DNA from 2 places in the Mesorhizobium sp. f-mel genome. Region 1 is predicted to be linked to the other one. Evidence: predicted binding sites of a transcription regulator. Region 1 holds the regulator's gene; the other holds the start of a gene.

The links. The regulator PhoB, encoded in region 1, activates phosphate uptake and scavenging genes when phosphate is short. The targets are predictions, from matches to a motif close to TGTCATNNANCTGTCAT.
Region 2: a site for PhoB is predicted at 4,268-4,284, ahead of ACWUKX_RS27850 (PhoX family protein). Genes of this name have one in related genera too.

The regions. Positions count from the first base shown of each region.
Region 1 covers NZ_JBSPTO010000005.1:204,698-211,144, reverse strand. Annotated here, with positions in the region: gene pstC (phosphate ABC transporter permease subunit PstC) at 1-1,028, shown strand, start outside; gene pstA (phosphate ABC transporter permease PstA) at 1,021-2,634, shown strand; gene pstB (phosphate ABC transporter ATP-binding protein PstB) at 2,647-3,462, shown strand; gene phoU (phosphate signaling complex protein PhoU) at 3,501-4,208, shown strand; gene phoB (phosphate regulon transcriptional regulator PhoB) at 4,225-4,914, shown strand; gene ACWUKX_RS10225 (ROK family protein) at 5,090-6,337, opposite strand.
Region 2 covers NZ_JBSPTO010000036.1:16,978-23,424, forward strand. Annotated here, with positions in the region: gene ACWUKX_RS27835 (ABC transporter ATP-binding protein) at 120-1,046, shown strand; gene ACWUKX_RS27840 (ABC transporter permease) at 1,043-1,804, shown strand; gene ACWUKX_RS27845 (hypothetical protein) at 1,776-2,003, opposite strand; gene ACWUKX_RS27850 (PhoX family protein) at 2,208-4,199, opposite strand; gene ACWUKX_RS27855 (hypothetical protein) at 4,405-4,743, shown strand; gene ACWUKX_RS27860 (phosphatase PAP2 family protein) at 4,756-5,457, shown strand; gene ACWUKX_RS27865 (helix-turn-helix domain-containing protein) at 5,652-5,921, shown strand; gene ACWUKX_RS27870 (SulP family inorganic anion transporter) at 6,056-6,447, shown strand, end outside.

The sequences.
Region 1 (6,447 bases):
CGATCCATACGACCAGCACCTGGATCATCTGGGCCGTCTCGCTCGTGCTTTCCGCGTCCGGATTTTACTGGGCCTATTCGCGCATCGCACAGGCCTACCGGGCGCGCCACGTGGTCGAGCGCGTTCTTCGCGCATTCTTGATCGCCTGTTCGGTGGTCGCGATCCTGACGACGGTCGGCATCGTTCTCTCGCTCATCTTCGAATCCCTGCGGTTCTTCCAACAGGTGCCGTTCTACAAGTTCCTGTTCGGCACGCATTGGTCGCCGCAGAGCGCCTTCACCGGCGCCGGAGCGGAAGCCGGGGCGGTCAACCAGGACATCTTTGGCATGGTGCCGCTCTTTGCCGGCACGCTGCTCATCACCTTCATCGCCATGCTGGTGGCTGCGCCTATCGGGCTGATGGCTGCGATCTACCTTTCGGATTACGCCTCCAAAAGCGTCCGCGCGGTCGCAAAGCCGGTACTGGAAATCCTCGCCGGCATCCCGACCGTCGTCTACGGCTTCTTCGCCGCGCTGACAGTTGCGCCCTACTTCCGCGGTATCGGCGAAAGCCTGGGCCTCAACGTCGCGTCCGAATCTGCGCTCGCCGCAGGCGTGGTCATGGGGATCATGATCATTCCCTTCGTTTCCTCGCTTTCCGATGATGTGATCAACGCCGTTCCGCAATCTCTGAGAGACGGTTCCGCCGGCCTCGGCGCGACCAAGTCGGAAACCATCCGCAAGGTGGTCCTTCCTGCTGCCCTTCCGGGCATCGTTTCAGCGATGCTGCTTGCCGTCAGCCGCGCAATCGGCGAGACAATGATCGTCGTCATGGCGGCCGGGCTGGCGGCAAACCTAACGGCCAACCCGCTCGAAGCGGTCACTACCGTGACCGTGCAGATCGTGACGCTGCTAGTGGGCGATCAGGAATTCGACAGCGCCAAGACGCTGGCAGCCTTCGCACTCGGCCTGGTGCTGTTCTGCATCACGCTTACCCTCAACATCGTCGCTTTGCGCGTCGTCCAGAAATACCGAGAGCAATATGACTGATGCGATCTCGTCATTCGGCGCCGTCGGACGGCCGGTCAGCATTCATACCGACGGTGCCGCGAAGGCGCGGCTGAAGGGTCGTTACCGCACGGAAACGTGGTTCAAATGGCTTGGCGCCGGAGCCGTCGCGTTGGCCGGCCTTTTCCTTGTGCTGCTCCTGTCGACGATCGTCACGCAGGCGATCCCGGCGCTGCGGCAGAACTATCTGACGCTGCCGATCGATCTTTCGGCGGCCAAGGTCGACCCGGCAAAACTCGATGAAGTGAACTACGACGCCATCGCTCAGGAAGCGCTTGCGGCGAGATTTCCGGATGTTACGAGCCGTCAGGACAGGCGTCTGCTGCGCGGGCTGATTTCCACCGGCACAGGCGTCTTCCTGCGCAAGGATATTGCGGCTGATCCGGGGATGCTCGGAGGAACGGTGGACTATGCGGTTCCAGTTGACGATTTTGCCGACCTCTATCTTAAGGGTTTGCTTGCCGACGTCGGTTCGGACGAAGCGATTTCGACAAGCGTCACGCCTTCGAAAACCAGCGGCGACATCGATCTGACCTTCGGCGACGATGCCATGCTGGCGCTGGCGCGCGGCCGTGGTGCGACCGAAGGCGAAAACGGCATGCTCACGCTGACGAGCGGTGCATCATCGCTGCTGGTCGTGTTCAACGGCGGCACGGTCAAGCTCACCGCGTTGTCGCCGGGGCCTAGTGGGACGGCGGTCGCAAAGGGCACGGTGATCGAGGCGCTGGACAGCACGGCGCCCGCTGCGAGCGGCCAGGCATTCCTGCGCGTCATCGATACGCCGGAAGCATCGCGAAAAATTTCCGACAAGGAGATCGTCTGGCTCGACACGCTGAAGAGCGCCGGCCAGATCGAAAGCCGGTTCAACTCGATCTTCTTCTTCACCGGCGCAAGCCGCGAGCCGGAACTGGCCGGTGTTTGGGGCGCGGTCGTCGGATCGTTCCTGACAATGATCGTTACGCTCGCCATCGCCTTTCCGATCGGCGTTTCGGCGGCGATCTATCTTGAGGAATTTGCGCCCAAGAACCGGCTGACGACGATCATCGAAGTGAATATCAACAATCTGGCGGCTGTGCCTTCGATCGTCTTCGGCCTGCTTGGACTTGCCGTATTCCTGAATTTCTTCGGCATGCCGCGCTCGGCCCCGGTGGTCGGCGGCATGGTGCTGGCGCTGATGACCCTGCCGATCATCATTATCGCCTCGCGCGCTTCGCTGCGCGCCGTGCCGCCGTCGATCCGCGAGGCGGCGCTTGGCATCGGAGCGTCCAAGGCCCAGACCGTATTCCATCACGTCCTGCCGCTGGCGATGCCGGGCATCATGACCGGCACCATTCTCGGAATGGCGCATGCGCTGGGCGAAACCGCGCCGTTGCTGATGATCGGCATGGTCGCCTTCATCGTCGACATTCCCGGCGGCTTTACCGATCCCGCGACGATCCTGCCGGTGCAGATATTCATGTGGGCGGATTTCCCGGAAGCTGGATTCCAGCAGAAGACTTCGGCGGCGATTTTGATTTTGCTGCTGTTTTTGGTCATCATGAACGCCATTGCAGTGATACTGCGCAGGCGCTTCGAGCGGCGCTGGTAAGGGGTAGAGGATATGAACATCATGACGGAAGCCGGCGTCGAACAGAAACTGAGCAGCGGAACCAATGCCCCTTCGATCAAGATGAAGGGCGAAAAGGTCTCTGTTCATTACGGCGAGAAGCGAGCTCTGTTCGACGTGGACCTCGATGTCCGCGAAAACCAGGTGACGGCGTTGATCGGCCCATCGGGCTGTGGCAAGTCGACCTTCCTGCGTTGCCTGAACCGAATGAACGACACGATCGATATCGCGCGGGTGAGCGGCAAGATAACGCTCGACGGCGAGGATGTTTACGACCCGAAAATCGATGTCGTCGAGTTGCGAGCTCGAGTCGGCATGGTTTTCCAGAAGCCGAACCCGTTTCCGAAGTCGATCTATGAAAACGTCGCCTACGGTCCGCGCATTCACGGCCTGGCCAGGAGCAAGTCCGAGTTGGACGGCATCGTTGAATCGAGCCTGAAGAAGGCCGGTCTGTTCAACGAGGTCAAGGATCGCCTGCTTGAGTCGGGCACCGGTCTCTCCGGCGGACAGCAGCAGCGCCTGTGCATCGCGCGCGCTATCGCCGTGTCGCCGGAAGTGATCCTGATGGACGAGCCCTGTTCGGCGCTGGATCCGATCGCCACCGCCCGCGTCGAGGAACTGATCGACGAACTGCGCCAGAACTACACGATCGTCATCGTAACCCACTCGATGCAGCAGGCAGCGCGCGTGTCGCAACGCACGGCGATGTTCCATCTCGGCTACCTTGTCGAGGAGGGCGCGACCGACAAGATGTTCACCAATCCCGACGACAAGCGCACCCAGGACTACATCACCGGCCGGTTCGGCTGAGCGGTCCGGCGGCGAATTTCGAACACGAGGACAGTATCATGGGTGAACACACCGTCGCGTCTTTCGACGAGGAACTGGACCGCATCGACAGGCTGATCCGCGACATGGACGAGCTCGCCGCCGCGATGGTCGCAGCCTCGATCCGCGCGTTGCTTGCGTCAGACAATGCGATGGCGCAGCGTGTCGTCTCGGACGACGCGATCATGGATGCGCGGCAGCGCGAACTCGACGACAGCGCGATCACGCTGATCGCCAAGCGGCAGCCGATGGCGCAAGATCTGCGCGCCGTGGTTGGCGCAATCCGCATGGCCGGTGATCTCGAGCGCATCGGCGACCTGGCCAAAAACATAGCCAAACGGGTCAGCGCCGTCGGGCAGAGCGCCACGCCGCGTAATCTGTCGCACGGTATCGACGCGATGGCGGATCTCGTTCTTGTGCAGCTCCGCGGGGTGGTCGAGCACTATGTGTCGCGCAATGCCGGCGCGTTGAAAGAACTGCGCGCCGACGACCAGAAGATCGACGTGAAATATACGGCGGTTTTTCGCGAACTCCTGACCTACATGATGGAGGATCCGCGCAACATCACCGCCTGCACGCATCTGCTGTTCTGCGCCAAGAATCTCGAGCGTATCGGCGATCATGTCACCAACATCGCCGAAAACGCCTACTTTGTCGTGACCGGGCAGCAATTGCCGGCGGATCGCCCGAAGCTCGACGAAACGACGATGTCGGCGCCGGCGACATGACAGGAGTGACCGGCCGATGATCGCGCCGCGCATCATGGTGGTGGAGGATGAAGAGCCGCTGGGCGTCCTCCTCCGCTACAATCTGGAATCCGAAGGCTATCAGGTCGAGGTGGTGACGCGCGGCGATGAGGCCGAAATCCGGCTGCAGGAAAACGTGCCCGATCTTCTGGTGCTCGACTGGATGGTGCCGGCGGTTTCGGGCATCGAGCTTTGCCGGCGCCTTCGGGTGCGTCCCGAAACCGAGCGGCTGCCGATCATCATGCTGACCGCGCGCGGCGAGGAGAGCGACCGGGTGCGCGGCCTTTCCACCGGGGCCGACGACTATCTGGTCAAGCCGTTCTCGACACCGGAATTCATGGCCAGGGTCAAGGCGCTGCTGCGCCGCGCCAAGCCGGAAGTACTGTCCAGCGTGCTGAAGGTCGGCGACATCATGCTCGATCGCGAATCGCACAGGGTCTATCGCAAGAAGAGCGAGATCCGGCTCGGGCCGACCGAATTCCGGCTGCTCGAATTCATGATGCGGCACCCGGGTCGGGTCTTCTCGCGCAGCCAATTGCTCGACAATGTCTGGGGCGAGACGATCTACATCGACGAGCGCACGGTGGACGTCCATGTCGGCCGGTTGCGCAAGGCGGTCAACAACGGCCGCATGCCCGATGTCATCCGCACCATCCGCGGCGCGGGCTATGCGATCAGGGAAGACTAGGGATGTGCTGATATTCAGGTGGTGCCGGCCTGCGAACGCCGGCTTCCTGGGCTTCCGGTGCTCACGTACCCAAAGTACGCTCCGCTCCGGTTCTCGGAACCCACCATTCTCGACTCGGCCTGACCTGAATCTCAACACACCCCAAGTCGCGATCCGGGGATCCCTGCCTTCGAGTTCAAGCCACGTTCTTTCCGACCGGGCCGGCTCGTGCCTGGATGCTCGGCGCGAAGATCTCCTGGTCGACGAAGCTCAGCGCCCGCATGGCGCAGCCTTCTCGGATCAGCGGCAGTTCGTTCGGCTCGGTGTCGAAGGAAATCGAACCCGAATGCTGGCCGCCGGCGGTCTGGGCGATCGCCTCGCGCAGGGCCGGCTCGATCAGGTCGAAGGCGGCAGCGCTGGCACCGACCATGGCGACCGGCGCCGGATCGATCAGCGCGAACAGGCTGCCGAGCCCGAAGCCGAGCGCCTCGCCGGCCTTGCGGTAGGCTTCGCGCTCCGGTCCGTCCGTCTCGCGCGCCCGGGCCGCCAGTGCCCGCATCTCGGCGTCGCTGACATCGGCGACCGGCTCGGCGTTCTCGCTCAATTGCCTTGCGTTGCGCCAGATAGCGTAGTTGCCGGCATAAGCCTCGACGCAACCGCGCCGCCCGCAGCGGCAAAGCGCACCGCCCGGCCGATGAATCATGTGGCCGAATTCGCCGCCTGAGGAATGGGTGCCGGTGAACAGCTCGCCCTTCAGCACCAGCCCCATACCGATGCCATGCGAGAGCAGGATGGCGATGAAATCGTCGCGGTAGCGATCCGGGTCGCGCCAGCGCAGCGCCACGGCCATCATGTTGCAGTCGTTCTCCATGATGGCCGGGATGCCGAACTCGCGTTCCAGAATGTCGGCGAAGGCGATGTTCGTCTGCGGCGTGATCGGCGACCACAACATGGCGCGCGCATGGGAATCGGTAATACCCTGGATCGCCAGCGCGATGCGGGCGACGCTTTGGACGTCGAGGTCGGGGTCTTCGAGCCGGCGCCGGACGATGGCGACACATTCGTCGATCAGCTCGTCGCGCGACATGGTCAGCGTGTCCAGCCGGCGCTGTTCCTCGGCGACCACTTGTCCGGCATAGTCGATGACAGCGACCGACAGGGAATTCAGCGACAACACGACGGCCAATACCGCAGCGGCCTCCGGATTGAGGCTGAGGCCAACCTGCGGCCGGCCACGTTTCAGCGAAACGGTCTCACTCGCCTTGCTCTCGGCCAGGATGCCTTCGTGGATCAGGTCGGAAGAGATCGCCGATATGGTCGAATGGCTGAGGCCGGTGGTTGCGGCGATCTCGGTCCGCGACGGCTGGCCTGCGCGGCGTACGGCCGAAATAACCATCGCCCGGTTGCGCCGGCGCAAATCGTCATGGCGGATCCCAACCGACATTGTTTTGCTTCCTATTGCCGCGGCCGCTCATGAATCGGAAGCCGTCGGGCCGACAAATACTGGCAGAAGCAGAAGGACCTGTCATTGTTTATTCCGAGGCTCGAAAAAAA
Region 2 (6,447 bases), on a different contig from region 1:
TGCATCTTCGCATGCCGATGTCCAGAACTGTCAGGAGTGCCATTGACTTCCGGCTGCGCGCACCGACATTCAGCGGATTGAACCAACAGTTCTCCTTTCAAGCAGCCGTTTTTTCAGCCATGCCATCGATCATTTCCATTTCCGGGGTCACCAAGACCTACGCCACCGGTTTCAAGGCCCTGAAGGAGATCAACCTCGATATCGAGCGCGGCGAGATCTTTGCGCTGCTCGGGCCGAACGGCGCCGGCAAGACGACGCTGATCTCGATCGTGTGCGGTATCGTCAACCGCTCGTCGGGCGCGGTCACCGTGGACGGCCACGACATCAGCCGGGATTATCGCGCCGCGCGCAGCCTGATCGGGCTGGTGCCGCAGGAACTGACCATCGACGCGTTCGAGAGCGTATGGGCGACTGTAAGTTACAGCCGCGGCCTATTCGGCAAGCCAGCCAACCCCGCCTTCGTCGAGAAAGTGCTGCGCGACCTGTCGTTGTGGGACAAGAAGGACGCCAAGGCGATCACCCTGTCCGGCGGCATGAAGCGGCGGCTGATGATCGCCAAGGCGTTGTCGCACGAACCGAGAGTGCTGTTCCTCGACGAGCCGACAGCCGGGGTCGACGTCGAGCTGCGCCAGGAAATGTGGGCGATGGTGCGCCGGCTGCGCGAGGATGGCGTCACCATCATCCTGACCACACACTATATCGAGGAGGCCGAGGCGATGGCCGACCGCGTCGGCGTCATCAATCGCGGCGAAATCGTGCTGGTCGAGGACAAGGCCGAACTGATGCGCACGCTCGGCCGCAAAAGGCTGTTGCTGGAATTGCGCAGTCCGCTCGCCACCATACCCGAGACGTTTTCGCGCTACGCGCTGGAGCTTGCGCCGGACGGCAATCAACTGACGTACACCTATGACAACCAGAGCGAACGGCCGGGCGTCGCCTCGCTGCTCCGCGACCTTGAGACGGCCGGCATCCAGTTCCGCGATATCGACACGCAAAACAGCTCGCTCGAGGAGATCTTCGTCAATCTGGTGAGGAAGGACGCATGAACCTGCGAGCAGTCTGGGCGATCTACAAGATGGAGATGGCGCGCGCCTTTCGGACCGTGCTGCAGAGCATCGTCTCGCCTGTCATCTCGACATCGCTCTATTTCGTCGTCTTCGGCTCGGCCATCGGCTCGCGCATCACCGAGATCGACGGCATCAGCTACGGCGCCTTCATCGTGCCGGGGCTGATCATGCTGTCGCTACTGACGCAGTCGATCTCCAACGCCTCCTTCGCCATCTATTTCCCGAAATTCGTCGGCTCGATCTACGAATTGCTGTCGGCGCCGGTGTCCTATCTGGAGATCATCATTGCCTATGTCGGCGGTGCGGCGACCAAGTCGATCATACTCGGCCTGATCATCCTGGCGACCGCGTCGCTGTTCGTGCCGCTGACTATCGAGCATCCGTTCTGGATGCTCTCCTTCCTGGTGCTGACGTCGGTGACCTTCAGCCTGTTCGGGTTCATCATCGGCATCTGGGCGAAGAGCTTCGAGCAGCTGCAGCTGGTGCCGCTGCTGATCATCACGCCGCTGACCTTCCTTGGCGGCAGCTTCTATTCGATCGACATGCTGCCCGGCATCTGGCGCACGGTGACGCTGTTCAACCCCGTCCTCTATCTGGTCAGCGGTTTTCGGTGGAGTTTCTACGGCAAATCCGACGTCTCGATCGGCATCAGCCTCGGCATGACCGTCGTTTTCCTGCTTATCTGCATAGCGATCGTCGCGTGGATCTTCAGGACCGGCTACCGGCTGCGGAACTGACCGGCTTACAGCACGCTGAGCCGTGGGCTAGGCCGGCATCCCCTGAAAGATTGCCCTGGACGGCGGTCGAATAGGCGAGCGAGAAATCGCCATGCCGGCGGACCAGCGCCAGGCGCTCGGCATGGGTCAGCTCCTGCCGGGTGACCTTGGGCGCGGCGCCCTCGAGCAGGCGGTCGAAATGATTGCGCAAGGAGGGCATGGTCGAGATTCCGCGTGCCGCGCTTCGGAATTGGGATACCCGCAAGCCCGCGGGCTTCGAATCATTGGTGGCAGCGAGAATTGAACGGAAGCCGTTGGCAATTGGGAATAAATTGGCAAGCGGGCATAAAAAAGGAGGGGCTTCGGTCGAGCCAAAACCCCTCCCCAACGATTTACCAGCGTGGACCTGGGAGCGCGATGATCTCTAGACCGCGATCTTGCCACCGCCCTGTTTGGTGATGGCGACGACCGACGGCCGCACCGGCATATCGGGCTTGAAGTCAGGCCAGCGGGTCGACGGGTCCTCGTAGTAAGAGGGACGGCCAAAAGCCTCCCAGTCTTCGCCGCCATCGGCCGGATGCTGAACCGCGACGAAGGCGGTCTGGTCGTCGGGCGTGAATAGCGGGCCGCACAGTTCGGCGCCGATCGGCACGCGGAAGAACAGCTTTGATGTCGCCCGCGCCTCGCCTTCGGTGTCGACCGCCCACAGGCCATCGGTGCGGCCGGTCGCCTTCGGGCCCTGGCCATCGGTGGCGACCCAAAGCCGGCCGGCTGAATCGAAGGCGCAATTATCCGGCATGCCGAACCAGCCATTGGCGGTGGTTGCGGTCGAGAAGGTGGCGCCGACTTCGGCTACCGAGGGATCGCCGCATTTCAACAGCACTTCCCATTTGCCCTTGGCAGCAGTGAAATCGCCACCGTCCTCGACGATCTCGATAATGTGGCCGAAAGCGTTTTCGGCGCGTGGGTTGGCGGCATCGACCTGGTCCGTCTTGCGTTTAGAATTGTTGGTCAACATGACGTAGACTTTGCCAGTCGCCGGATTCGGCTGGATATCCTCGGGGCGGTCCATCTTGGTGGCCCCGAGCAGATCGGCGGCACGGCGCGTCTCGATGAGCACGTCGGCCTGGCTGGCAAAGCCGTTCTCCGCCGTCAGCGGGCCTTGGCCGAAGACGATGGGCAGCCATTCGATCGACCCGTCCTCGGCGAATTTGGCGACATAGAGCGTGCCGTCGTCGAGGAGATCCATGTTGGCGGCGCGGTCCTCGGCGTTGAACTTGCCGGCCGTGACGAATTTGTAGACATAGTCGAAGCGTTCGTCGTCGCCGAGATAGAAGACGACACGGCCATCCTTGGCGACGATCGATTCAGCGCCCTCATGCTTGAAGCGGCCCATGGCAGTGCGCTTCCGCGGCACCGAGGTCGGATCGTTGACGTCGACCTCAACGATCCAGCCGAAGCGATTCGGCTCGTTCGGCTCCTTGCCGATGTCGAAGCGGTCGTAATGCGCAGCCCATTCATAGGCGCCTTCGGGAATCCCCAGGCGCTTGTAGTTGGCGGCTTCCTTGTGGCCTTCCTGCAGCTCGCCCGAGAAATAGCCGTGTATGTTTTCCTCGGCCATGACGTAGGTGCCCCAGGGCGTGACGCCGCCGGCACAGTTGTTGACGGTGCCGAAGACCTTCGTGCCGGTCGGATCGGCACTGGTCTTGACGCGGTCGTGGCCGGCGGCGGGGCCGGACAGCGCCATCTCGGTGTTGGAGGTGATGCGGCGGTTGAGCTTGCCGTCGCGCACCACCTGCCATTTGCCTGATACCTTGCGGATCTCGACGATGGTGCCGCCATGCGCGGCCATCTCGACATCGACCTGTTCCTTGCTCAGCGGCGCCTGCTTGGCCTCGCCTTCGACGATGGTTACGAGGCCCGGGAACATCAGATGCGGATTGGTGTATTCGTGGTTGACCACCAGCAGACCATGCTCGGCCGAGCCGTCGATCGGGATATAGCCGACATAGTCGTTGTTGTAGCCGAACTGTCTTTCCTGGGCCTGGGCCGACTGTTTTGCCGGATCGAAGTCCGGCGAATCGGCGAACAGCGGATCGCCCCAGCGCAGCAGCACGTCGGCGTCGTAGCCGGCGGCGACATGATGCTTGTCATCGACGCCCGCCTCGACCTCGTCGAAGCTGAAGGCCGAGCCGCCGGCTGCGCGGGCATCGTCGGCGAGGATCAGCGCCAGCGGGCTGACGGTGGCGGCGATGGCGGTTGCCGCGAGCGATCCCTGCAGGAAACCACGGCGCGAGAAACGTGCGGCGATGATCTCGCCCATCGTCTGGTTGTCGGTGGGATTGGTTCCTGGCCCATCGTTTTCCTCGAGCAGGCTGGTGCGGAAATGCGTGTCGGGGGAGCGGTGTTCTGTCATGGGCTTGCCTCTGGCTTTCTTTGGGATGGCTTGAGCGTGCTGCTTGACTGACCGCGTATCGCCGGCAGATCACAGTTTGATGACGTTGCCGGCCAATTTCCAGCCCCGATTTCGTGTCCATGATGAGCCTCGCTTGACCGCGACCGGCGCTTCGGAAACAAGATCAGCGGCAGGCGCGGAAGGACCGCGTCGAGAGGGACAAAAAGTGAGTTTCTGGGGACTGGGGCAGCTCGGCATTTCGACGGTGATCTTCCTGCTAGCAGCGACGGCGGCCAAGCAATGGGGACTGGCGCCGACCTTCGGCAAGATCGTTTTGACTTTGGCGCTGTATTCGGCGGGCAATCTGATCATGCTGAGGCTGATCCGTGAATTCGGCATGTCGGTGTCGTTCAGCCTGTCGGCGGTGATCCAGCTGGTGTCGGTGAACGTGGTGGCACTGGTGTTCTTCGGCGAGCGCGTCAATGCGTTGCAGGCCACTGGCATCGTGCTCGCCGTCGCAGCGGTGGCGCTGATCACGCTCGGTCCCTATCTGCAAAGGCCGTAACTGCGAGGGCCGATGAAGAATACCGCAAGCAAGCTGCTCAACTGGATCGAATTCCCGGTGCTGCTGGCCGGACTGGTCATCGCCGGCGGACTGTGGGGGTTCGAGGAACTGATGGAGGTGGCGCGAGACACCACGCCGCACGCCTTCGATACGGAAATCCTGCTCGCCTTCCGTGAAGCGGGCCAGCCCGACAATCCGATCGGACCGCTATGGCTGGAAGGGGCGATGCGCGACATCACCAGCCTCGGCAGCGCCAGCGTGCTCGTGTTTATCACGGCCGCCGTGATCGTCTATCTGCTGCTGATCCACAGGCCGGGACCAGCGTTTCTCGTCCTCGTCGCAGTGGCGGGCGGGCAGGCCCTGTCGAGCACGCTGAAGCTCGGAATCGACCGGCCGCGCCCCGATCTGGTCTCGCATCTCGCCGACGTGGCATCGCTTTCGTTTCCGAGCGGCCATGCGATGCTGTCGGCGGTGACATATTTGACGCTGGGCAGCATGGCGTCGCGCTTCCTGCCTGGGCGAACGACGAAGATTTACGTGCTGTCGCTGGCGGTGCTGACGACCCTGCTGGTCGGCATCAGCCGCGTCTATCTCGGCGTTCATTGGCCATCCGACGTGCTGGCCGGCTGGTGCGCCGGCTTCGCCTGGGCGATGCTGTGCTGGCTGGCCGCATGGGCGCTACAGCGATGGCGCGGGCAGAGCGACGGCGGCTGAACCGGCCGTTCAGTACGACACTGCGCTAATTCTCCTCGAAGTTGCGGCGCTGGGGCCTGCTGTCCCAGCTGGCGCGCAGGCTCTGCAGGACGCAAACGGTCTGGTGTGCATGTGCGACATGTGCGTCATGATGCTTGAACCGTCACAATGATGGTATTATACATGGACCTGCAGACTCAAACGGGGTTTAGCCGATGATCACTGCCGCGCAGATGCGCGCCGCGAGGGCGCTGGCCGGCATCGATCAGAAGACGCTCGCCGAGCGCGCCGGGGTTTCGCTTCCCACCATTCAGCGTATGGAAGCGAGCGACGGCGTCGTCAGGGGGGTGGTCGACACGCTGATGAAGGTCATCCAGGCTCTCGATGAGGCCGGCGTGGAACTGATCGGCGAGAACCAGGCCAGCGAGCGCGGCGGCAGGGGCGTGCGCCTCAAGCCGATCGTGCCGAAGAACCTGCCAGGCTGAGCCCGCAAAGTCGCGACGGCGACCGCCGACAGTCCTGCCGACGATTCCGCCGCCTCCTTGGTTTTTATGCATGTCGTTGTCCCAAAACCGCTGTGCACTTTTGGGCGACATGCATCAGGAGAGGAAGGCAGTCCATGGATCAAATCCGGCGGACAATTCATCAACCGGCGCGGCCGACATTCTCGGAATTGTTCACGCCGAAGCTGGTGACGGTGCTGCGCGAGGGTTACACATCAGAGCATTTCAGGGCCGATGCCATCGCTGGGCTGACCGTGGCCATCGTGGCGCTGCCGCTGTCGATGGCGATCGCGATCGCATCGGGCGTGACGCCGGAGCGCGGGCTCTACACCTCCATCATCGGCGGCTTCCTCATCTCGGCGCTCGGCGGCAGCCGCTTCCAGATCGGCGGGCCGGCCGGCGCCTTCATCGTGCTGGTGGCGGCAACGGTGGCGCGGGTCGGTGTTGACGGGTTGCTGCTGGCGACGATGATGGCCGGCGTCTTCCTGCTCGCCATCGGCTATCTCAG